DNA from 4 places in the Kitasatospora sp. NPDC090091 genome. Region 3 is predicted to be linked to each of the others. Evidence: riboswitches for the same ligand, from Rfam matches in the RefSeq annotation. Region 3 holds a riboswitch; each other region holds the start of a gene.

Region 1 (5,659 bases), on a different contig from region 3:
AGTGCGTTGCCCGTTCGGCCGGACAGGCCCTAGCGAGTGGACGCGGACTCCGGGCGGGGGCAGAAGGTGACGCGGGTGCGGTGTCCGCCGGTGCGGAGGGTGAGGCCGTGCTCGCCGAGGCCGGCCGGCTCGCCGCCCTCGGCGAGCCGGAGTGCGACGGCGGCGCCGAGCAGGAGCGGGTCGAGGCGCGGTGCGGGGGCGCCCCAGGCGGCTTCCGCCCGGGCCTCCAGCAGCAGGCCGGTGCGCAGCCGGAGCAAGTGCCGGGCCTCGCCGAGCGCGGCCACGGCGACGCTGAGGCCGGGCAGGTCGGCGGCGGTCGCGGCGAGCCAGTGCTCGGCGGGCTGTCCGGCCCGGACGGTGGTCCGGGCCAGGACCTCGGCGCTCCGCCGCAGCGCCGGCCGCGGTTCCTCGGCACTGACCGAGAGGAATCCGCGGGCCGGGTCGGGGTCCGGGCCGACGGGGTATCGGCGCAGCCGCACCTCGGTTCCGGTGACGTGGCCGGTGACGCGGTAGGCGGTGGGTGCCGGCGCGGGCGATGGGACGGGGGCGGGATAGGGCGTCAGGCAGGGTTCGCCCTCTGGTTCGTCGATTCCCGGCAGGTAGGAGTGGAGGACGCCGCGCAGCACCGCCGCGGACCGGCCGCGCCGGCCCAGCGAAAGGTCGGTGACGGCGCGCAGCGCGGCCGGGTCGTGGTCGGCGATCGCGGCTTCGATCTGGGCGAGCAGGTCGCCGGCCGGGTCGAGCGCGGGCGCCGCCCGGCCGAAGGCGTGGGTGGGGGAGTGCGGGTCGAGTTCGGCGGCTCCGGTGGCGGCCAGCAGGGTGGGGCGCTCCAGGGCGGCGCCGTAGAAGGAGACCGAGCCGTGGTCGCCGATCAGGCAGTCCGCGGCGACCAGCGCGGCCTGCCAGCCCTGGTGGGGCGGTAGCAGCCGCAGGCCGGACCGGGCGGCGGCGTCGAACAGGTTCTGAGGGTCGTGCCGGGCCCAGATGTTGGGGTGCAGGACCGCGGCCACGGTGTACTCGTCCGCGGGGAGCCGGCCCACGAGCCGCAGCGGGAGATCGAGGTCCCGGCCGGCCAGGGAGTGTGCGCTCCAGGTGGAGCTGACGACGACGAGGCGTCGGCCGTCGACCGCGCCGAGGGCGGCGCGGTAGGCGTCCCGGGAACCGGCGCTCACCAGCATCCGGTCGTAGGAGAGGTCGCCGACCTCGCGGGCGCGCGGCAGCGCCTCGGGGCAGGAGCGCTCCAGACGGTGGAACTGCTCCCGGTGGGAGAGCCCGACCACGGCGGGGAACACCCGCCCCCGGTGCGTGAGTTCGTTGCGGGACAGGCCCGCGGCGCTGATGGTGTCCCCGGTGGACTCCGGGACCAGCCGGTTGTACCCGGCGCCGTGCGGCAGGACGACGAGCGGGGCGTGCAGTCGGTGCATGGAGGAGTGGACGGCGCAGGCGACCGCCAGGTCGAACCGGTACCGGGTGGCTTCCTGCCAGGTCAGGATGGTGAAGCCGGGGAGACCGCGGAGGTGGTCGTCGAGACCGGCGGCGAAGGCCGAGCCGGGGTTGACGGTGAGGTAGAACCTGATGCCGTGCCGACCGCGCAGCAGGCTCAGTACTTCCAGGACCCGGGTGGCGGAGGTGAGGGTGCGGGAGACCGCCAGGACGCGTGCCCTGACCGGCCAGGTGTCCCAGCGGTCGTCGGCGGGCCACGGACGGGGACGGCGCCCGGCGCGGATCAGCACGCGAAGATCGTACGCATCCGGGCCCGGGTCGGCAGGGTGTTCGAGGAACTCTCAGCCCGCTGCGGTGGCGGTGGGGGATGGGTGGGCGGCGGCGCAGGTGTTGAGGAGGGGGCGCAGGGCGTCGTCCACGAGCCGGTAGCGCACGACACGTCCGTCCTTGTCGCCGGTGACGACGCCGGCCGTCCTCAGGAGCCGCAGCGCCTGGGAGACGGCGGGGTCGCGCATGCCGGTGGCAACCGCGAGGTCGGTGACGGCGAGCGGGCCGGCGCGGTGGAGGGCGAGCAGCAGGGCGAGCCGTCCGGGGTCGGCGAGCAGCGAGAACCGCTCGGCCAAGGACCGGACGTGCCCGGTGTCGCCGATCGCGGCGATCGCCTCGCAGACCCGGTGTCCGTCGATGGTGCGGTGGCCCGCGCGGTCGGCCGGTACGAGATGCATTCGGACATTCTTGCAGCCCGGGCCCTGTGATCCTTGACACCTGCGCAGGTGCGCAGCCTTGCAAGGGTGTGCACGGGCCGCCTACGGTGTTGCCCGCCGTGGTGTTCGGGAAGACCGGTGACGGACCCTCAGGGTCCGGAGTCCGGAGCGGCCCTCGCCACTGTGATCGGGGGGAATCGTCCGTACCCATGACGCCACTGGGCGCCTCGCGCGCCTGGGAAGGCGGGTACGGAAGCCCCGTCAGCCAGGAGACCGGCCACGGCATCTCACGAACGTCATTCCACGAGGTGCTGGAGCGTGATCCCAGGATGACCCTGCCCGAAACCGCCGCTGCCCCGGCGGCACCGTCCGCCCTGCCGACCTTCCGGTGGCGCCGCGAGGACACCGTCCGTACGGCCGGGCTGATGGGGGTGATCCTGGCCATGCACGTGGTGGCGTTCGGAACGCTCATCTTCCTGGTCGCCCCCGAGAAGTACGAGGTCGGCACCCAGGTCTTCGGGGTGGGCCTCGGCATCACCGCCTACACCCTCGGCATGCGGCACGCCTTCGACGCCGACCACATCGCGGTCATCGACAACACCACCCGCAAGCTGATGGCGGACGGCAAGCGGCCGGTCTCGGTCGGCTTCTGGTTCGCCCTCGGCCACTCCTCGATGGTGGTCCTGATGGCCGCCATGGTGGCGGGCGGCGCGCAGCTGGCCGACACGCTGATGGACGACGAGTCCACCACCCACCAGTGGCTGGGGATGGTCGGCACCTCCGCCTCCGGCGTCTTCCTCTACCTCATCGGCGCGCTCAACCTGGCGGCGCTGTTCGGCATCCTCAAGGTGTTCCGCTCGATGCGGGCCGGGCGGTTCGACGAGGCGGAGCTGGAGGAGCACCTCAACTCGCGCGGCTTCCTGGCCCGCATCCTGAACCGGGCGACCCGCTCGATCACCCGGCCGGGCCAGATGTTCCCGGTCGGCATGGTGCTCGGGCTCGGCTTCGACACCGCGACCGAGGTGACCCTGATGGTGATGGCCGGCTCGGGTGCGGCCTCCGGGCTGCCCTGGTACGCGATCGTCTGCCTGCCGCTGCTCTTCGCGGCGGGGATGAGCCTGTTCGACACCCTGGACGGGACGTTCATGAACTTCGCGTACCAGTGGGCGTTCTCCAACCCGGTGCGCAAGGTGTACTACAACCTGACCATCACGGGCCTGTCGATCGCGGTCGCCTTCATCATCGGCACCATCGAGCTGGTCGGGGTGCTGCACGAGAAGCTGGACCTGACCGACCCGGTGAGCGGCTGGATCGCGGACATCTCGCTGGACAACGTCGGCTACGCGATCGTCGGGCTGTTCGTGGTGGTCTGGGCGGCGGCGATCGGGTACTGGCGGATCGCCGGGGTCGAGCAGAAGTGGAGCCCGCAGCCGGTGAGGCCGGGCGCCGGGCCGGCCGAGGGTGAGGACGCGCCCACCGCGCCGGAGGCGGCGCGGTAGGCGGCGGGCGCCGATCAAGCCGCTGAACGAGCCGAACGAGCCGGACGAGCCGAACACCACGACGGAGCCATCCCGGGGGCCGGGGTGGCTCCGTCGCGTTCAGGGGTCAGCGCTCCTCGCGGAAGTCGACGTGCTGCCGCACGACCGGGTCGTACTTGCGCAGCACCAGCCGGTCCGGGTCGTTGCGGCGGCTCTTGCGGGCCACGTAGGTGTAGCCGGTCCCGGCCGTGGACCTGAGCTTGATGATCGGGCGCAGTTCGCTGCGGGCCATGGGTGGTCCTCCTGGGGTCGGCCGGCTCGGCGGGTCGCCGCTCCGGGGTGGCGGTCCCGGTGGCAGCCGGAGGCCGCACACCGAAATGGAAGTCGTTTTCGCGCATCGCATCACAACGCGCGTCCCACCCCGCCCATTCCCGGGGGAGCCGGGTGGGGACGAGGTGGGGTCGCGGAGGGAGCGCCGTGGGCGCACGTGCCCGGCGCGCGCCGGTGGGGGAGCGCCGCGCGCCGGGCCCCGGGTGGGGGCGCTCGGCGGGCGGATCGGGGTGGGTCTCCGTAGGCTCGACCCATGTCTGATGCGTACGCGGGCCGGCGGGAGCGGCTGAGGGAGCACTGCAGTGCGACCGGGGCCGACGCGGCGCTGATCACCCGCGCGGCGAACGTGCGGTACCTGACCGGGTGCCCCCCGTGCGGTGCGACGCTGCTGCTCACCCGGGAGCGGGCGCTGCTGGCGCTGCCGGACGACCTGCCGCCGGACGACACCGGCGAGCACCTGATCGTGGAGGACGTGACCCGGGTGCCGGTGGCGGCCGGGGCGGACACCGCGCTGGCGGCCGCCGCCGCGGCGGCGAAGCTGCGGGTGACGGACCTCGCGGTGGAGGAGCACGACCTGACCGTCAGCCGGCACCGCGCGGTGGCCGGCCTGGCCGAGGGGGTGCGGCTGGCCGACCTCGCCCAGGCGGTCGAGCGGCTGCGGGTGGTCAAGGACGAGCACGAGATCGCCGACCTGCGGATCGCGGCCGAGATCGCCGACCAGGCGCTCGGTGAACTGCTGGAGTCGATCCTGGTCGGCCGCACCGAGCGGCACCTGGCGATGGAGCTGGAGCGCCGGATGATCGACCACGGCGCGGACCGGGCGGCCTTCCCGGTGTCGGTCGGCACCGGCAGCCACTCCGGGCAGCAGGCCCACCAGCCCACCGACCGGCGGGTGGAGGAGGGCGACTTCCTGACCGTGGTGCTGGGCGCGCAGTACCGCGGGTACGGCGTCTCCACCGCCCGGACCTTCGTGATCGGCGCCGCCCCCGCGCCCTGGCAGGTGGAGCTGCACCGGCTGGTGTTCCGCGCCCAGCGGGCCGGCCGGGAGGCGCTCGGGCCGGGCGTCGAGCAGTACGTACCCGACCAGGCCGCACGGGAGATCCTGCAGGCCGCCGGGCACACCGAGAGCTCGCCGCACCCCGTCGGCCACGGCATCGGGCTGGAGATCCGGGAGGCGCCGCGCCTCGGCCCCTCGGACATGGGTAAACTGGACAGCCGCGTACCGGTCACCGTCGGCCCGGGGGTCCATCTCCCAGGCAGGGGCGGCGTCCGGATCGAGGACACGCTCGTCGTCCGCCCCCTCGAAGAGGGCGGGCCCGAGCTGCTCACCATCACCACCAAGGAGCTCCTCGCCCTGTGACCCGCGGCCGCCCGGGAGGCTGCCGCAGGCGGCAGGACGCACCCCTTGGTTCCTTGACAGCTATATCCAGGAGTAAGTGCGCCCGTGGCTTCCACGAACGATCTCAAGAACGGCATGGTCCTCAAGCTGGAGGGCGGCAAGCTCTGGTCCGTCGTCGAGTTCCAGCACGTGAAGCCCGGCAAGGGCCCGGCCTTCGTGCGTACCAAGCTCAAGGAGGTCCTGACCGGCAAGGTCGTCGACAAGACCTTCAACGCGGGCACCAAGGTCGAGACCGCCAACGTCGACAAGCGCGGCATGCAGTTCTCGTACAAGGACGGCGAGAACTTCGTGTTCATGGACATGGA
Region 2 (5,659 bases), on a different contig from region 3:
AACCGTTGGCGTCACGCAGCGCGTCCCGGGTCTGCTGGTCCCAGACGCCCAGCTCCTTGAGCTCGCGCACCAGGTACGGGTTGACCTGGAGGAACTCGCCCGACAGCGTCTCGCGCTTGAACAGGTTGGAGACCTGCGGCTCGATGCACTCGTACACACCGGCGATCGAGGCGATCGTGGCGGTCGGCGCGATGGCCAGCAGCAGCGAGTTGCGCAGCCCGGTCCCGGCGATCCGGGTGCGCAGCGCGGCCCAGCGGTCGGCCCACTGCGGGGCGGCCGACGGGAAGTGGTCGATGTGCAGCTCGCCGCGGGCGGCGCGGGTCTCGCCGTACGCCTCGTGGCGGCCCAGCTGCTCGGCCAGGTCGGCGGAGCGCTCGTACGCGGTGAGCATGATCCGCTCGGCGATCAGGGTGGAGAGGGTCTTCGCCTCGGCGGAGTCGAAGTCGATCCGCAGCTTGAAGAAGACGTCCTGAAGGCCCATCACGCCCAGGCCGACCGGCCGCCAGCGGGAGTTCGACGTCCCGGCCTCGACGGTCGGGTAGAAGTTGATGTCCACCACGCGGTCGAGGAAGGTCACGGCGGTGCGCACGGTGGCGTCCAGCCGCTCCCAGTCCATCGCGCCGATCAGGTCGGCGGCGGTGGCGCCGTCGGCCACGTGGGCGCCGAGGTTGACCGAGCCGAGGTTGCAGACGGCGGTCTCGGAGTCGTCCGTGACCTCCAGGATCTCCGTGCAGAGGTTGGAGGAGTGCACGGTGCGGCCGGGCAGCGCGGTCTGGTTGGCGGCGCGGTTGGAGGCGTCCTTGAAGGTCATCCAGCCGTTGCCGGTCTGCGCCAGGGTGCGCATCATCCGGGCGTAGAGGGTCTGCGCGGGGATGGTGCGGACGGCCTTGCCGGCCAGCTCGGCCTTGCGGTAGGCCTCGTCGAAGTCCTCGCCCCAGAGGTCGACCAGCTCCGGCACGTCGGCCGGGGAGAACAGCGACCAGTCCTCGTTCGCGTTGACCCGGCGCATGAACTCGTCCGGGATCCAGTGCGCCAGGTTGAGGTTGTGGGTGCGGCGCGCCTCCTCACCGGTGTTGTCGCGCAGCTCCAGGAACTCCTCGATGTCCGCGTGCCAGGTCTCCAGGTAGACGCAGGCCGCGCCCTTGCGGCGGCCGCCCTGGTTGACGGCGGCGACCGAGGAGTCGAGGGTGCGCAGGAACGGGACGATGCCGTTGGACTTGCCGTTGGTGCCCCGGATCAGGCTGCCGCGCGAGCGGATCCGCGAGTAGGAGAGGCCGATGCCGCCGGCGTGCTTGGAGAGACGGGCGATCTGGGCGTACCGGGAGTAGATCGAGTCCAGGTTGTCGAGCGGCGAGTCCAGCAGGTAGCAGCTCGACATCTGCGGGTGCCGGGTGCCCGAGTTGAAGAGGGTCGGCGAGGAGGTCAGGTACTCCAGCCGGCTCATCAGGCGGTACAGCTCGGCCACCTCGCGCACCGACTGCTCGTTGTCGCCGACCGCCAGGCCACAGGCGACGCGGAGCAGGAAGTGCTGCGGGGTCTCGACGACCTTGCGGGTGATCGGGTGGCGCAGCAGGTAGCGGGACTGCACGGTGCGCAGGCCGAAGTACTCGAAGCGGTCGTCACCCTGCGGGTCGATCATCGCGTCGAGGACGTCGGCGTGCTTGGCGACGAGGGCGGCGGTGGTGTCGCCGATCAGGCCCTCGGCGTGGCCGACCGCGATCGAGGTGGAGAAGGAGACCACGCCCTGGGTCGCGGCCTCGTCGACGATCTCCAGCGCGAGCAGCCGGGCGGCGAGCTTCGAGTACTGCGGGTCCTCGGCGATCATCGACGCTGCGGCGTCCACGGCCAGCCCGCGCAGCTCGGCGAAGTCCGAGCCGGCGTGGCGGCCGCGCAGCGCGGCGGCGGCGACATGGCCGGGGTCCACCTGCGGAAGGTCGACGCTGCGGTCGGTCAGCACCCGGAGCAGAGCGCCGCCCGGGTCGGAGACCGTCGGGTCGGCGGTGGCGGAGCTGGACACCTGGGCGGGCAGGGTGGCTGAGGCAGCGGTGGTCAAGGCGCTCTCTCCTGGCGGCGATCGGCGGCGGTGGATCGAATCACCGGGCCGTTCGGGGCAGGGGAGCACGGCGCGGCAGCCGAACGGCGTCGCGCGACGGTGTCATCCCCGGCCCGCCCGCGAGGCCCGGAAGTACTACTGGTGCTGAAGGCCTCTGCGGGGAGGGCGACCGGCACACCGTCGGCAGGTACTCGGACTCGCGGGCTCGGCTTGAGCCGCCCGCACACCGCTGCGGGGCAGTCCCGGATTCCCACCGGGTTCCCCTGCGTCGACAGCAGGGACGAGCATACATCTAGTGGCGGCTGAGTATGACGGCCCCATATGTAGTGGCGGGCGTGTCGCCGAGCCCGGGCCGCGCGCCCGGGCTCTCAGTACCGGAGGAACACTTTGTACGTGCCGGAATCGCCGGTCGGGGAGCTGAACTGAGCGATCAGGCGGTAGTGCCCGCCGGCCCCGACAGCGTCCGCGACGGCCCGGTTGATGGCGCTCGGCGCGGTGCTGTCGAGGACGACGAGGTTGAACCAGCCGTCCCGGACGGCGGTGACCGTGCCGTCGTCGCCGCGGTGCACCACGCCGGCCCGGTCCTGGTACTCGGTGCCCCGGCGGGCCGAGAACCACTGGTCCGGCTTGCTGACGCTGCCCAGGTAGTACTCGGGCAGTCCCTCGACCTCGGTGAGGTAGCGGCCGCCGTGCGGCTGGGCGTGCAGGCGCAGCACGCTGAGCAGCCGGCCGGAGTCGGGACCGTCCTGGTAGCGCAGGGACGCCTGCTCCAGCCCGAGGGCGAGCAGCACCACCCACACCAGGATGCCCAGCTGGGGGTTGCGGAAGTGCGCGCCGACCAGCCGGGTGATGCCCACGCCGGCCAGCGGTGCGGCGAAGAGCATGCCGAACCCGAGGTGCCGGAACATCACGCCCGGGGTGCCCAGACAGGCGTACAGGACCGGGATCAGCAGCGCCGTTCCGCACAGGGTGGTGCTCAGCGCCGCGCGGCGCAGCCGGGTGGCCGTGATCTCGTCGTCCTCGGGCGACTCGTACATCCGCTCGCGCCGCACGTAGGCGGCCGCCCCGGCGCAGGCCAGCAGCGTGAACAGGCCGCTCCACTGGGCCGCGGAGAGCAGGACCGAGCCGGCCGACCGGGCCTCGTGGCCCTGCGTGGGCGACCAGGCCGCAATGTCGTCCAGCAGGCCGAAGGGCAGCAGCAGCCCGACGGTGCCGACGGCCAGGAGCAGCGCCCGCAGGGCGGCCGGGCCGCGGCCCTTCCGGGCCGAGGCGGAGATCACGGTGAGGGCGAGCAGGGTGGGCAGGGCGACCACGGCGGCGTACTCCGCGGCGACCGCCAGGGCCGCCACCGGCGCGGCCAGCAGCACCAGGGCCACCGGGGCGCGGGCGGTCCGGACGACGATCCAGGCGGTGACCGCGACCAGGGCGATCGCGAGGGCGTCCGGGGCCGCGTAGAAGCCGACCACCACGGTGGACTGCACGACGGCGTACGCGGCGGCGCCGCAGATGGCCACGCGCTCGTTGAAGAGCCGGCGGGTCAGCGAGTAGGCCAGGACGGTGGTGGCCAGGGCCAGGACCAGGCTGACCAGCCGGGCCCCGAAGATCCCGCTCGCGTTGGCGGCGGCGCCGGCCAGCGGCGGGTAGAGCCAGGGCGCGCCGGGGATGCGGTGGACCAGGTCGGTCGTCACCGGGGTGCCGTCGAACAGGTGGTCCAGCTCCTGGCGGCCGACGATCATGGCGATGGCCTCGTCGGGGTGTGCGGCGCCGAGCAGGCGCAGCGAGAGCGCCGCCTGGACGGCCAGCACGGCGAAGAGCAGGGCGCGGCCGATCCAGCGCCGCCGGGGGCTGGGCGCCGGGTCCCAGCCGGTCGCGGGGACGGCCGGGATGGTGTACGGGGCCAGCTCCACGGGCGGGCCGTCGGACGGGTGGAACCGCGGGTCGGTGGGCGCCGGGCCCTCCTCGGCGTGCGCGGGCCCGTCGTGGTGGGCGGTGCCGTCGTGGTGCGCGGGCCCGTCGTGGTGGGCGGTGCCGTCGTGGAGCGCGGTGGCGTCCTGGTGCGCGGTGGCGTCCTGGTCCGCGGGCCCGTCGTGGTGGGCCTGCTCCTCCGGGTACGCGACGTCCTGCCGGTGGGCGCTGTCGTCCGGGTACGCGTTGTCGTCCGGGTACGCGGGCTCGTCCGGGTACGCCGGGTACGCCGGATCCACCGGGTACGCAGGGTCGAGGAAGCCGGCCGGCTCGTCCGGGTGCCCGGGGCCGTGCGCTCCGCTCCCGGCCTGCGCGGTGTCCTCGGTCTTCGCCGTCCGGGCCGGGGTGTGCGGGGTGAACCAGGGGGAGTCGGTCTCTGAGGGCATCATGGGTTCCGGATGTCGAAGCCGTAGCGAGGGTCGGACACGCGCTGCTTGTAGTCCGCGAGCGACGGCGGGGAGGTCTCGATGCGCCAGTCCGCCCGTTTCACCATGTTGAACCAGACGAACCCGACGATGTCGTCGTGCGTCTCGATCCCGGTGAAGAGCTGGTCGATGTCGGCGCGCTGGCGCTTCCCCTGCTGGGAGGCCGTCTCGCTGATGAAGAACGGCTTCTTGCAGAAGGCGCGGATCTCCGCCATGGTCGCGCCGTAGAGCGTGTCGAAGGTCTTCGGGCCGGTGAGGGTGAAGTAGCCGGTCATGCCGGCCCAGTCCACGTAGGTGTCTCCGGGGTAGTACGGCGCGAGCCGGGTGTTGGGCGCCGGGACGGTGATGTTCGGGCTCCAGACCCAGATCACGTTGGTCGCGCCGGCCCGGTCGAAGATGTCGTGGATCCGGCGCCAGGCGCCGACGAAGTCGGCGGCGCTTGCGGCCTGCCGGCCCCACGGGTACCAGTCGCCGTTCATCTCGTGCGCGATGCTGATGGCGATGGGCAGGTTGAGCTTGGCGGCCGCCTTGGCCACGCCCCTGACGTAGTCGTCGGTCTCGCCGGCCGCGATCGCCGCCATCGAGGGGGAGTGCGGCTCCCAGGCCATGAACGGCAGCGCCCCGGCCTCGTAGATCCGTCGGACGCCGGCGGTGTCGAAGCCGTCGCCCCAGCTCGCGTAGTACTCCACGACGTTCGGCTGCTTGCCGATCATGGCGGTGAAGCTGCTCAGCGGGTCCAGCTTCGCGGGGACGTCGTCCAGCGCCGTCCCCAGGTACTTGCGGCTCGGCTTGAGCAGCGGCGTGACGTCGTACGGGACGTCGCCGGTGGCCGGCTTCTTGTGGCCCGGGGCGGCCGCGGCGGCGGTCCCGGTGCCGGTCGCCCCGGCGGCGACGGACTCGGGGACGGCGAACCCGGGGTCCTCGGGGCCGCAGGCGGTGGTCAGCAGCAGGCCGGCGGTCAGCACGGCGATCAGGGCGAGCGGGCGGCGGCCGGCCCGGCGGCGGTGGGCGGACACGGTGATCACACAGCTTCCGTGGGACGCGGCTGGACCAGGACGCGGCCCACGATGACGGCGTAGAAGAGGCCGGACGCGAGCACCAGGGCGAAGTTGAGCGCGCCCATGGTGAGCATGCGCCAGATCCCGAAGCCGACCCAGGCCAGGGCGGTCCCGCCGCCCCAGGCGATCACGCCGATCCAGAACCGGCGGGTCTTGTT
Region 3 (5,659 bases):
TCAACCCGGCCCGGCCCTCCCGCTGGACGATGACCTCCGCGGTGTCGTTCCCGGTCATCACGCGGCTCCGGTCAGGCCGCGGGCGACGATGACGCGCATGATCTCGTTGGTCCCTTCCAGGATCTGGTGCACCCGCAGGTCGCGGACGATCTTCTCGATGCCGTACTCGGCGAGGTAGCCGTAGCCGCCGTGCAGTTGGAGGGCGTCGTTGGCCACCGTGAAGCCGGTGTCGGTGGCGTGGCGCTTGGCCATCGCGCAGAGCTGCGGCGCACGGGGGTCCCCCCGGTCCAGGGCCGCGGCGGCCCGCCACACCAGCGCCCGGGCGGCCTCCAACTCGGTCGCCATGTCGGCGAGTCGGAATTGCAGCGCCTGGGCGTGCAGCAGTCGCGCCCCGAACGCCTCACGGTCGGCGAGGTGGGCCACCGCACGTTCCAGCGCACTCTGGGCTCCGCCGAGCGAGCAGGCGGCGATACCGAGCCGTCCGCCGTTGAGGCCGCCCATGGCGATCCGGAAGCCCTCGCCCTCCGCCCCGAGCAGGCGGTCGGCGGGCAGCCGGACGCCGTCCAGCAGCACCTGGCGGGTCGGCTGGGCGTTCCAGCCCATCTTCTGCTCGTTCGGGCCGAAGGACAGCCCCCGGTCGTCACGGTCCACGAGGAACGCGGAGACGCCCTTCGGCCCCGGACCGCCGGTCCGCGCCATCACCACGTACACCTGCGCCGTGCCCGCCCCGGAGATGAACTGCTTGACGCCGTCCAGCACCCAGTGGTCCCCCTGGCGCACGGCCCGGGTGGTGAGCGCGGCGGCGTCGGAGCCGGCGCCGGGCTCGGTGAGGCAGTAGCTGCCCAACTGTTCGGCCGAGCAGAGCGCCGGCAGCCAGCGGGTGCGCTGGGTCCCGGTGCCGTAGCGGTCGACCATCCAGCCGACCATGTTGTGGATGGACAGGTAGGCGGCGATCGACGGGCAGCCGGTGGCGAGCGCCTCGAAGGCCACCACCCCGTCCGCCCGGGAGAGTTCGGAGCCTCCGACGTCCTCGCGCACGTATACGCCGGCCAGGCCGACGTCCGCCGCCTTGCGCAGCACGTCGACCGGGAAGTGCTTGGTCCGGTCCCACTCCACCGCGTGCGGCGCCAGGTACTCGTCGGCGAAGGCCCGGGTGGTCCCGGCGACGGCCCGCTGGTCCTCGGTGAGGTCGTGCACGGCGCTCATCCCATCGTCGGAATGGTGAAGCTCGCGCCCTCCTTGACCCCGGAGGGCCAGCGCGAGGTGACGGTCCGGGTGCGGGTGTAGAAGCGGATCGCGTCCGGTCCGTGCTGGTTGAGGTCGCCGAACGCGGAGCGCTTCCAGCCGCCGAAGGTGTGGTAGGCGACCGGCACCGGGATCGGCACGTTCACGCCGACCATGCCGGTGTTGACCCGGCGGGTGAAGTCGCGGGCGGTGTCGCCGTCCCGGGTGAAGATCGCCACGCCGTTGCCGAACTCGTGCTCGCTGGGCAGGCGCAGCGCCTCCTCGTAGTCGGCGGCGCGGACGACGGTGAGCACCGGGCCGAAGATCTCCTCCCGGTGGATCCGCATCTGCGGGGTGACCCGGTCGAACAGCGAGGCGCCGAGGAAGTAGCCGCCCTCGTGCCCGTCCAGCCGGAAGTCGCGTCCGTCGACGACGAGTTCGGCGCCCTCTGCGACACCGATGTCGAGGTGGTCGCGCACCCGGGCGAGCGCGTCGGCGCCGACCAGCGGGCCGAAGTCGGCCGCCGGGTCGTCCGAGCGGCCGACCTTCAGGGCGGCGATCCGCTCGACCAGCTTCGCCACCAGGGCGTCGGCGGTCTCCTCCCCCACCGGGACGGCGACCGAGATCGCCATGCAGCGCTCGCCGGCCGAGCCGTACCCGGCGCCGATCAGCGCGTCGGCCGCCTGGTCGAGGTCGGCGTCCGGCATGACGATCATGTGGTTCTTCGCGCCGCCGAAGCACTGCGCCCGCTTCCCGTGGGCGGCCGCGGTCGCGTACACGTACTGGGCGATCGGGGTCGAGCCGACGAAGCCGACCGCCTCCACCCGCGGGTCCTCCAGCAGCGTGTCGACGGCCTCCTTGCCGCCGTTGACCACGTTGAGGACGCCCGGCGGCAGTCCGGCCTCCAGGAACAGCTCGGCCAGCCGCAGCGGCACCGAGGGGTCGCGCTCGGAGGGCTTGAGGACGAAGGCGTTGCCGCAGGCCAGCGCGGGCGCGGCCTTCCAGAGCGGGATCATCGCCGGGAAGTTGAACGGCGTGATGCCCGCGACGACGCCGAGCGGCTGGCGCATCGAGTACACGTCGATGCCCGTCCCGGCGTTGTCGGTGAACTCGCCCTTGAGCAGGTGCGGGATCCCGGCGGCGAACTCCACGACCTCCAGGCCCCGCTGGAGGTCGCCGTGGGCGTCGGCGACGGTCTTGCCGTGCTCGGCGGAGAGCAGCCGGGCGAGCTCCTCCCGCTCCTGCTCGACCAGTTGCAGGAAGCGCAGCAGCACCCGGGCCCGCCGCTGCGGGTTCCAGGCGGCCCACTCGGGCTGGGCCTGCGCCGCGTCGGCGATCACCGCCTCGACCTCGGCCCGGTCGGCCAGCGGCACCCGGGCCTGCACCCGGCCGGTGTTGGGGTCGTACACGTCGCCGAACCGGCCGGACGTGCCGGCGGTGCGCTTGCCGCCGACGAAGTGGGTCAGTTCACGGACCATCGGTTCCTTCTCTCATCGTGGATGGGGAGAGGAGGAATGGAGAGGGCACCGCCGGCGTCCGGGCGCACGCTCGTGCGCGCCGGGCGGCAGCGGCGGTTGACGTGGCGTCAGGGGCGGAGTTGCGCCCCGGTGCTCGGCACGGCAGGGCAAGGGGCGGCGGCGGAACGGGAAAGGCAGCCCGAAGTCATGCGTGTCGTCTCCATCCTCGTGGAAAACACGGACCACCCGCGGCCGGTATCCTGACTCCCGGATCAGCGCCCGTCCCCAGGCCTTCCCGGCTGGCTGCCAGTGGCCGTCGAACTGCGAGGACGAACTCCCCGGTCACAGTGGCGGGACCGTGCCGGACTCACACCGGCTTCCCTGACACCGCGGACCTGTCATCGACCATATAGTTGGACGTCCTAGTAAGTCCAGGGGTTCGCGCACGCGCCGCGCCAAGGCGTCCCGTCGGGCACCCTGGCCGGTGCGACCTCGACCCGGCCGACGTGGACGAGCCGACGTGGACGATCCGCCCAGGGCACTCACGGCCGGCGGCCATGACGGCAGCCGCGCTCAGGAACGCCCGTGCCGGAACCGGGCGGTCAGTTCCTCCGGCGCGACGACGGGGGCCGGGTACCGGCCGTCGAACAGCCAGGGCCGGTGGACGGCCGGGCCCGGGAGGTCGGCGAGTTCCGGCACCCAGCGGCGTACGTAGTCCCCGTTGGGGTCGTAACGGTCGGCCTGGCGCAGTGGGTTGAGGATCCGGTTGGGGCGGGTGTCGGTGCCGGTGCCGGCGACCCACTGCCAGTTGAGCTGGTTGTTGGCCACGTCGCCGTCGACGAGCAGGGACAGGAAGTGAGCGGCGCCGATCCGCCAGTCCAGGTAGAGGGACTTGGTGAGGAAGCCGGCCGTCAGCAGGCGGGCCCGGTTGTGCATCCAGCCCTCGTGGGCGAGTTGGCGCATCCCGGCGTCGATGATCGGGTAGCCGGTGCGGCCCTGCCGCCAGGCCTCGGCCTCCTGCTCGTCGTGGTGCCAGTGGTCGCCCCTGGTGCGGTAGTCGTGGCGGGCGGCGTCGGGGCGGGCGGCGAGGACCTGGTGGTGGAAGTCGCGCCAGGCGAGTTGCCGGACGAAGGCCTGCGCGCCGGCGCCGTCGTGCCGCACGGCGTGCGTGGCGAGCCAAGTGGGTGACAGGCAGCCGAAGTGCAGGTACGGGGAGAGCCGGGAGGTGCTGTCGGCGGCGAGGTCGTCGTGGATCTCGGCGTAGCCGTCGATGTCCCAGGCCCGCCAGCGCTTCAGGGCGACGGTCTCGCCACCGCGCGGCAGGCCCGGGGAGAACGGGCCCGCGACCACCAGGTTCGCACTGCCGATGCCGTCCGGAGTGTCGAGCCTGCGGGGCGCGGCCAGCACGGTCCGGCGGGGTGCCTGCTGCCAGGCGCGGTGGTACGGGGTGAAGACGGCGTAGTGATCGCGGCCGGCCGGGGTGATCCCGCCGGCCGGAACCACGGTGAGCGAGGCGTCGTGGACGTGCAGGCGATCACCGAACACCGCCCGTAGCCGTGCCTCGCGCCGGTGCGCGAAGGCGCTGACGCCCGCGGCCACGTGCACCGAGACGGCATCCGTCTCGGCGGCCACCCGGGCCGTCTGCTCCGCGGGTTCACCGTGCCGGACGGTCAGCCTGGAGCCGATGCGGCGCAGCGAGGCGTCCAGGTCGCAGAGGCAGTCGGCGAGGAACGCCTGACGGTTCGGGGCGGCGAAGCCGGCGGCTTCGACGGCGGGGTCGAGGACGAAGAGCGGCACGACCTGGTCGGCGGCGGCGCGCGCGGCGTGGAGGACGGGGTTGTCGTGCAGACGCAGGTCCTGGGTGAACAGGGCGATGGAGACGGTCACGGGTGGGGCCTCGCAGGTGGTGCGGTCGGGGTTTTCGGGTGTCGGCGTGGTGGCAGGGGCACGAAGCCGCTGGTGCGGGCGGCGTACTCGGCCCAGCCCGGCCGTTGCGCGCCCATCCGGCGTTCCAGCATCGGTTTGCCACTGCCGAAAGCGAGCAGCCAGGTCATGAGGACCGGGCTGAGGACGAACGCCCAGCCGGCGGGTGTGTCGGCGGCGAGCAGGAACAGGCCCCACCAGACGCAGGCGTCGCCGAAGTAGTTGGGGTGACGGGTCCAGCGCCACAGGCCCCGGTCCATGATCCGGCCGCGGTTGGCCGGGTCGGCCTTGAAGCGGGCCAGCTGCCGGTCCCCCACCGCCTCGAAGAACAGGCCGACCGCCCAGAGCGCCGTGCCCGCCCGGGCGAGCGCGGCGGGCGGGTCGGGAACGTACTGGGCGGCCAGGACCGGCAGGGAGACGAACCACACCAGAGCGGCCTGGAGCAGGTAGACCTTGCGCAGCGCATACCGGGTGCGGGACGGGCCCGCGGGGGCGCGGGAGAGCATCCGGGCGTAGCGCGGGTCCTCGGGTTCGCCCCGGGCGCGCCACCAGATGTGGGCGGACAGTCGCAGGCCCCAGACGGCGACGAGCACGGTGGCCAGCAGTCGGCGCCCGGTGTCGCCGTACCCGTCGGACAGTGCGTACCCGCTGAGCGCGACGGCGGTGAACGCCAGTCCCCAGGCGACGTCCACGCCGCGGTGGCGCCCGGTACGCACGCCGACCGCGAACGCGGTGAGCAGGACGGCGAGCGCGACGGCGGCGGCGACCGCGAGGCCGAGGGCGAAGGCGGTGACGTTCACGGCCGGGTCCCGGACCAACGGGCTGCCGCGCTCATGCCGTCACCGCTTCGCGGGTCAGCAGCACCTGTTGCACGTCGAGGTAGCCGGTGCGGAAGCCGGCTTCGGAGTAGGCGAGGTAGAGCTCCCAGGTGCGCCGGAAGACGTCGTCGAAGCCGAGGGCCGCGACCTGCGGTGAGCGTTCGGTGAACCGTTCGCGCCATAGCCGCAGGGTCTCGGCGTAGTGCGGCCCGTAGGCATCGGCCCGGACCACCCGGA
Region 4 (5,659 bases), on a different contig from region 3:
GCTCCTCGTCCAGGCCGGGCGCGTCGAAGGGGTTGCGCCGGCGCCGGTGCGGCAGCGCCAGCTGTGCGGCCTTGCGGACGTCCTCCTCCAGCACCTCGGTGCGCCCCGCCCAGGCGGCCAGCGCGACGGCGGTGCGAGCCATGACGATGTCCGCGCGCAGCCCGTCCACCTCGAACGCGGCGCAGACCGCGGTGATCTGACGCAGCGCCCGGTCGGTCAGCTCGACCTCGGGCAGCAGCTTCCGGGCCGCGGTGATCCGTTCGGCGAGCTCCCGCTCGTCCGGCGCGAACCGCGCGGCGAAGCCCGCCGGGTCGGCGTCGTAGCCGAGCCGGCGGCGGACCACCTCGGCCCGCTCGGCCGGCTCCCGGGTGGCCGCGATCTCCACGGTCAGGCCGAACCGGTCGAGCAGCTGCGGCCGCAGCTCGCCCTCCTCCGGGTTCATCGTGCCGACCAGCAGGAACCGCGCGGCGTGCCGCACCGAGACGCCCTCGCGCTCGACGTAGGAGCGGCCCATCGCGGCGGCGTCCAGCAGCAGGTCCACCACGTGGTCCTGGAGCAGGTTGACCTCGTCGATGTAGAGCACGCCGCGGTGGGCCTGGGCGAGCAGCCCCGGCTCGTACGCCTTGACGCCCTCGGCGAGCGCCCGCTCCAGGTCCAGCGAGCCGACGATCCGGTCCTCGGAGACGCCGACCGGCAGTTCGACCAGCCGGGCCGCGCGCGCCGACGCGGGTGCGCCGTCGTGCGCGCCGTCCGGGCACTGCGGGTCCGGCGCGGCCGGGTCGCAGGCGAAGCGGCAGCCGTCGACGGTGGCGATGGACGGCAGCAGGCCGGCCAGCGCGCGCACCATGGTCGACTTGGCGGTGCCCTTCTCGCCGCGCACCAGCACCCCGCCGACGGCCGGGGAGACGGCGTTGAGCAGCAGCCCGAGCCGCAGGTCGGCCATGCCGACGATCGCGGTGAACGGGTAGCGGACGTCACTCATGATTCTCCAAGGGGGCCCCGGGCGGCAGGAACGGCAGCGCGCCCGCGGCCGGCACCCCGCCCTCGATCAGCTTCCACAGTGCGTCGGTGTCCGCGTGTTCCTCGATCAGGTCGCCCAGCCGGTCGAGCCGGGCCTCGCGGGCGGCGGCGAAGGAGGTGTCCGGGGCTGCGACGAAGTCCCGGCCGGCGGCGGCGGCCACCTCGCCCAGCAGGGCGCGCCGGAAGCCGTCGTTCTCCAGCGCGCCGTGCCAGGTGGTGCCCCAGACCGCGTCCACCCGGCAGCCGTCCAGGAAGGGCGTGCCGCCTTCGACGGTCACCACGCCGTGGTGGATCTCGTACCCCTCGACCCGCTGCCCGTAGGCCTCGCCGACCGGCCGGCCGAGCACCTTCTCGGCGCCGAACCGGACGTGCGTCGGCAGCAGGCCGAGCCCGTCCACCGCGCCGGCCCGGGACTCGACGCCGTCCACGATCTCGCGCGCGAGCATCTGGTAGCCGCCGCAGACGCCGAGCACCGGCTGTCCGGCCGCGGCCCGCGCCCGGAGGGCCGATTCCAGCCCGCGCTCGCGCAGCCAGGCCAGGTCGGCGACGGTGGCCCGGGTGCCGGGCAGCACCACCAGGTCGGCGTCGGCCAGCTCCTCCGGGCGGGTGGCCCAGCGGACCAGCACGCCCGGCTCCTGGGCCAGCGCGTCCACGTCGGTGAAGTTGGAGAGCCGGGGGAAGCGCACCACGGCCACCCGGAGCACGTCCCGGCCCACCGGCCCGCGGCCCTCGGTGCGGTCCACCACGGTGGTGAGGTCGAGCGAGTCCTCGGCGTCCAGCCAGAGCCCGGACAGCATCGGCAGGGTGCCCAGCACCGGACGGCCGGTCAGCTCGCGCAGCATCTCCAGCCCGGGGGCGAGCAGCCGTGCGTCGCCGCGGAACTTGTTGACGAACCAGCCGGCCACGTGGCGCTGGTCCTCCGCGGAGAGCAGCGCCAGCGTCCCGTACATCGCCGCGAACACGCCGCCGCGGTCGATGTCCCCGACCACGACGACCGGCAGCCCGGCGGCGGTGGCCAGGCCCATGTTGGCGATGTCCCGGTCCCGCAGGTTGATCTCGGCCGGCGAGCCGGCGCCCTCGCAGACCACCACGTCGTAGCGGCGGCGCAGGTCGGCCAGGCACTCCAGGGCCCGCTCCAGCAGGACGGGCTTGCGCTCGCGGTAGTCCAGCGCGCCGACCTCGGCGACCGGCCGGCCCAGCAGCACCACCTGGCTGCGGCCGTCCGCGCCGGGCTTGAGCAGCACCGGGTTCATCGCCGCCTCGGGCTCGACCCGGGCCGCCTGCGCCTGCATCGCCTGGGCCCGGCCGATCTCGGCGCCGTCGGCGGTGACGAACGAGTTCAGCGACATGTTCTGCGCCTTGAACGGCGCGACACTGACGCCCTGCCGGGCCAGCCAGCGGCAGATGCCCGCGGTGACCACGCTCTTGCCCGCGTCCGAGGTCGTCCCGGCGACCAGCAGCGCGTTGCTCATGCCCTTCCCCTCCTGCCCAGGACCGCCCGGAGCAGCAGGTGCCCCGCGACCGTCGTACCCAGGGCCAGCGCGCCCACCCGCCGGGAGAGCTGACAGGCCCGTTCGATGTCGTCCACCCCGACCGGCCGCAGCTCCGCACCGAGGACCGGCCGGTGCTCGACCCGGTCGCCGTAATGGAGCGTGCCTCCCAGGCGGACGCCGATGGCGCCGGCGAAGGCCGCCTCGGCCTGGCCCGCGTTGGGGCTGGGGTGCGCGGAGCCGTCCCGGCGCCAGACCCGCCAGGCGGTCCGGGGTTCGGGCGCGGCGGCCACCGTGAGCAGCGCGGTCAGCCGGGCGCCCGGCCAGCCCGCCACGTCGTCCAGCCGGGCCGAGGCCCAGCCGAAGCGGGTGTGCCGCGGCGAGCGGTGGCCGACCATCGCGTCCAGGGTGTTGACGGCGCGGAAGGCGAGCAGCCCGGGCGTGCCCGCGACGGCGCCCCAGACCAGCGCGTTCACCACGGCGTCGGCGGTGTTCTCGGCGACCGACTCGACCACGGCGCGGGCCACCTGCTGCTCGTCCAGCGCGCTCGGGTCGCGCCCGCACAGGTGCGGCAGCCGGGCCCGGGCCGCCGTCAGGTCGCCCGCGGCGAGCGAGCGGCCGATGGTCCGGGCCTCCCGGGTGAGCGAGGTGCCGCCGAGCACCGTCCAGGTGGCGGCGGCGGCCAGCGCGGCCCGCCCGGGCAGGCGCCGGCCCAGCAGGCGCTCGGCGGCCAGCGCGCCGGCCGTGACGGTGCCCACGCAGAGTGCGGTGTAGGCGGCGCCGACGGCGCGGTCGTCGCGCCAGATCCGGCGTTCCAGGCGGCCGGCCGCGCTGCCGAAGAGCGCCACCGGGTGGCCGCGGCGCGGGTCGGCGAACCGGGCGTCGGCGAGGCTGCCGGCGACGGCGCCCAGGGCGAAGGCGGCGGCGCGGGTCAGCGGGCGCACGGCAGGCAGCGGAGGTCTCGGTGGGGCTGGGCAGCCTGCATCGCGTGCGTGTCCTCACTCAGGGTCCGCGCCCTGGATCGACGTACCGGGGGCGAGAGTCTCCTGGCTTCCGGGTCGAACGCACGGCCGCGCCTTCCAGCGGCTTCTGACGGCCTGCCGGTGGGCCGCTCCTGCCCGTCGGCGGGCAAGGAGGGCTTTGTCGGACGTGCTCCCCGGTGACAGTGGCGGGACCGCGCCGGACTCGCACCGGCTTCCTCTGCATGCCTCCGTATTGGCTGAAGGATCCCATCACGCGGCCGAACCGCGAGTCAACCAAGGTCGCGGAGGGGTTGGTCACACGGCCTCACGCCGCCGCACCCCCGTTTTCACCGTTCCCGACCACGTCGCTATCTCCGATCATGACTGCCGCAGGGGCATGACAGGCTGTGGGATCGTCCATCCGCCTGGAGGTACCTCCAGGCCCGCTTCGTGCGTTCGGCGGCTGGGGCGCCGATGGACCAAACCCCTACGGTCGGCGCATGCGACGCAGACAGCCACCCGCCCTGCCGCCGGTGCCCTTCTCCCCGGCGGCCGCCCGTGCGCACCGCGCCGGCCTCGGCCTGACCCCCGAGCAGGTCGCCGAGGGAATGGCCGCGCACGGGATCCGGCTGCTGCCCGCCCATGTGCTCGGCTGGGAGAGCGGCGGGCTGCGCCCGACCGAGGAGGAGTTCATCGCCCTCGCCCGGGCGCTCTGGTGCCCGCCCGCCCAGCTGATGGGCGCCCACCCGGCCCGGCTGCGGGACTTCCGGGTGGCCCGGGAGCTCAACCAGGAGGCCGCGGCCCGCCGGATCGGCGTCCCGCTGCGGCACTACCAGCAGGCCGAGGCGGCCGACCGCTGGGACGGCGACGAGGCGCAGACCCACGCGCTCGCCCAGGTGCTCGGGCTGCGGCTGCGCGAGCTGGTCGCGGTGACGGGCCGTCGGGAGGAGCTGGACCAGCGGCTGAAGCAGTGCGTGGACGGGCGCTGGCAGGCGCACGTCCGTGCGATCGGCCGGATCGTGCCGGTGCACGAGGAGGACCTCGCCGCCGTGCTGACGGCGCTGCAGAGCGAGTACCAGGTCTCCTCGCACTGGGGCGCCGGCAGCTGGGGCTCGCCGGCCCCGGCGGCCGGGCCCGCCGTCACCCGGGACCGGCCGGCCGGCGAGCGGTTCTGGGAGCTGCTCGCGCGGCGGCAGCCCGACATCCCGGTGTGACGGCCGGGCCCTGCCCCCCGGCGCCCGGCCGCCCGCCCGGGGGCCCGGCCGCCCGCCCCGGGCCCGCCGGCCGCCCCGGCGTGACCCGGACGGCCGCGTCCGGTGGCCGGCCGCCTCCCCCGCGAGTGGACTGGTGCGCACAGAGTGCCCAGTCCGCGACCGACAGAGCGGGGAGCGATATGCGTTGGGGAACCGCGGCCGTCGTGGCGGCCGCCGCCGTCGGAACCGGGGTCGCCGTGCTGGTGATCGGCCGCCGGGCGTCGGAGCGGATGGTCCGTCCGACGGCCGCCCGCGAGGCGCCCACCGGCCCCGTCCTGGTGCAGGCCCTCGGCGCCGGCCGGGTCACCTTCACCCCGGGCCCCGACAGCGCCCGGCCCGGCCGCTGGGGCGTCGAGTGGGCCGGCGGCGGGCACGCGGTCGTCGACGAGATCCTGCACCGGGACGACCGGGGCGTCACCCGCCGCCTGGTCCGCGCCGACCGGGGCACGCTGACCGCCGGCACCGAGGTCCGCTTCACCCCCCGGGTGCACCTGGGCGACCCGATCGGGGCGCTCGGCCTGGCGTACGGCGAGACCGCCGCCGAGGGCGAGCTGGGCGCCCTCCCGGCCTGGTACCTGGACGGCAAGCGCGGCACCTGGGTCGTCCTGGTGCACAGCCCGGAGGCGGACCGGCAGCAGGTCCTCCCGGTGCTGCCGGTCCTGGACCGGCTCGCCCTGCCGGCCCTCGTCGTCACCTACCGCGGCGACGCCGGTGCGCCCGCCTCCCCGGACGGCCTCGGCCACTTCGGCGAGACGGAGTGGCGGGACGTCGAGGCGGCCGTCCGGCTCGCGCTGGACAACGGCGCCGCCCGGATCGTCCTCTACGGCTGGTCGGTCGGGGCCACCATCGCCCTGCAGATGGCCGCCCGGTCCGCCTGGGCCTCCTCGGTCGCCGGCCTGGTGCTGGACTCGCCGGTGCTCGACCTGCCCGCCTC

Evidence for each region. Region 3 has a riboswitch for cobalamin ahead of ACIPSC_RS07155 (CoA-acylating methylmalonate-semialdehyde dehydrogenase). Riboswitches for the same ligand answer to the same signal wherever they lie in the genome.
Region 1: another riboswitch for cobalamin. It lies ahead of ACIPSC_RS01945 (HoxN/HupN/NixA family nickel/cobalt transporter); the one in region 3 lies ahead of ACIPSC_RS07155 (CoA-acylating methylmalonate-semialdehyde dehydrogenase).
Region 2: another riboswitch for cobalamin. It lies ahead of ACIPSC_RS10965 (ribonucleoside-diphosphate reductase subunit alpha); the one in region 3 lies ahead of ACIPSC_RS07155 (CoA-acylating methylmalonate-semialdehyde dehydrogenase).
Region 4: another riboswitch for cobalamin. It lies ahead of ACIPSC_RS19625 (cobalamin biosynthesis protein); the one in region 3 lies ahead of ACIPSC_RS07155 (CoA-acylating methylmalonate-semialdehyde dehydrogenase).

The regions. Positions count from the first base shown of each region.
Region 1 is NZ_JBIVDY010000001.1:433,379-439,037, reverse strand. Features, by position in the region: gene ACIPSC_RS01955 (hypothetical protein) at 30-1,733, opposite strand; gene ACIPSC_RS01950 (ArsR/SmtB family transcription factor) at 1,785-2,168, opposite strand; cobalamin riboswitch at 2,251-2,444, shown strand; gene ACIPSC_RS01945 (HoxN/HupN/NixA family nickel/cobalt transporter) at 2,477-3,646, shown strand; gene rpmG (50S ribosomal protein L33) at 3,753-3,917, opposite strand; gene ACIPSC_RS01935 (aminopeptidase P family protein) at 4,209-5,315, shown strand; gene efp (elongation factor P) at 5,400-5,659, shown strand, end outside.
Region 2 is NZ_JBIVDY010000005.1:247,135-252,793, reverse strand. Features, by position in the region: gene ACIPSC_RS10965 (ribonucleoside-diphosphate reductase subunit alpha) at 1-2,017, opposite strand, end outside; cobalamin riboswitch at 2,218-2,358, opposite strand; gene ACIPSC_RS10960 (glycosyltransferase family 39 protein) at 2,422-4,407, opposite strand; gene ACIPSC_RS10955 (glycoside hydrolase family 26 protein) at 4,404-5,468, opposite strand; gene ACIPSC_RS10950 (glycosyltransferase family 2 protein) at 5,465-5,659, opposite strand, start outside.
Region 3 is NZ_JBIVDY010000003.1:361,393-367,051, forward strand. Features, by position in the region: gene ACIPSC_RS07145 (enoyl-CoA hydratase/isomerase family protein) at 1-58, opposite strand, end outside; gene ACIPSC_RS07150 (acyl-CoA dehydrogenase family protein) at 58-1,206, opposite strand; gene ACIPSC_RS07155 (CoA-acylating methylmalonate-semialdehyde dehydrogenase) at 1,203-2,702, opposite strand; cobalamin riboswitch at 2,914-3,106, opposite strand; gene ACIPSC_RS07160 (cryptochrome/photolyase family protein) at 3,255-4,568, opposite strand; gene ACIPSC_RS07165 (DUF1295 domain-containing protein) at 4,565-5,404, opposite strand; gene ACIPSC_RS07170 (class I SAM-dependent methyltransferase) at 5,436-5,659, opposite strand, start outside.
Region 4 is NZ_JBIVDY010000010.1:238,734-244,392, forward strand. Features, by position in the region: gene ACIPSC_RS19615 (putative cobaltochelatase) at 1-982, opposite strand, end outside; gene ACIPSC_RS19620 (cobyric acid synthase) at 975-2,492, opposite strand; gene ACIPSC_RS19625 (cobalamin biosynthesis protein) at 2,489-3,454, opposite strand; cobalamin riboswitch at 3,550-3,712, opposite strand; gene ACIPSC_RS19630 (XRE family transcriptional regulator) at 3,973-4,686, shown strand; gene ACIPSC_RS19635 (alpha/beta hydrolase family protein) at 4,866-5,659, shown strand, end outside.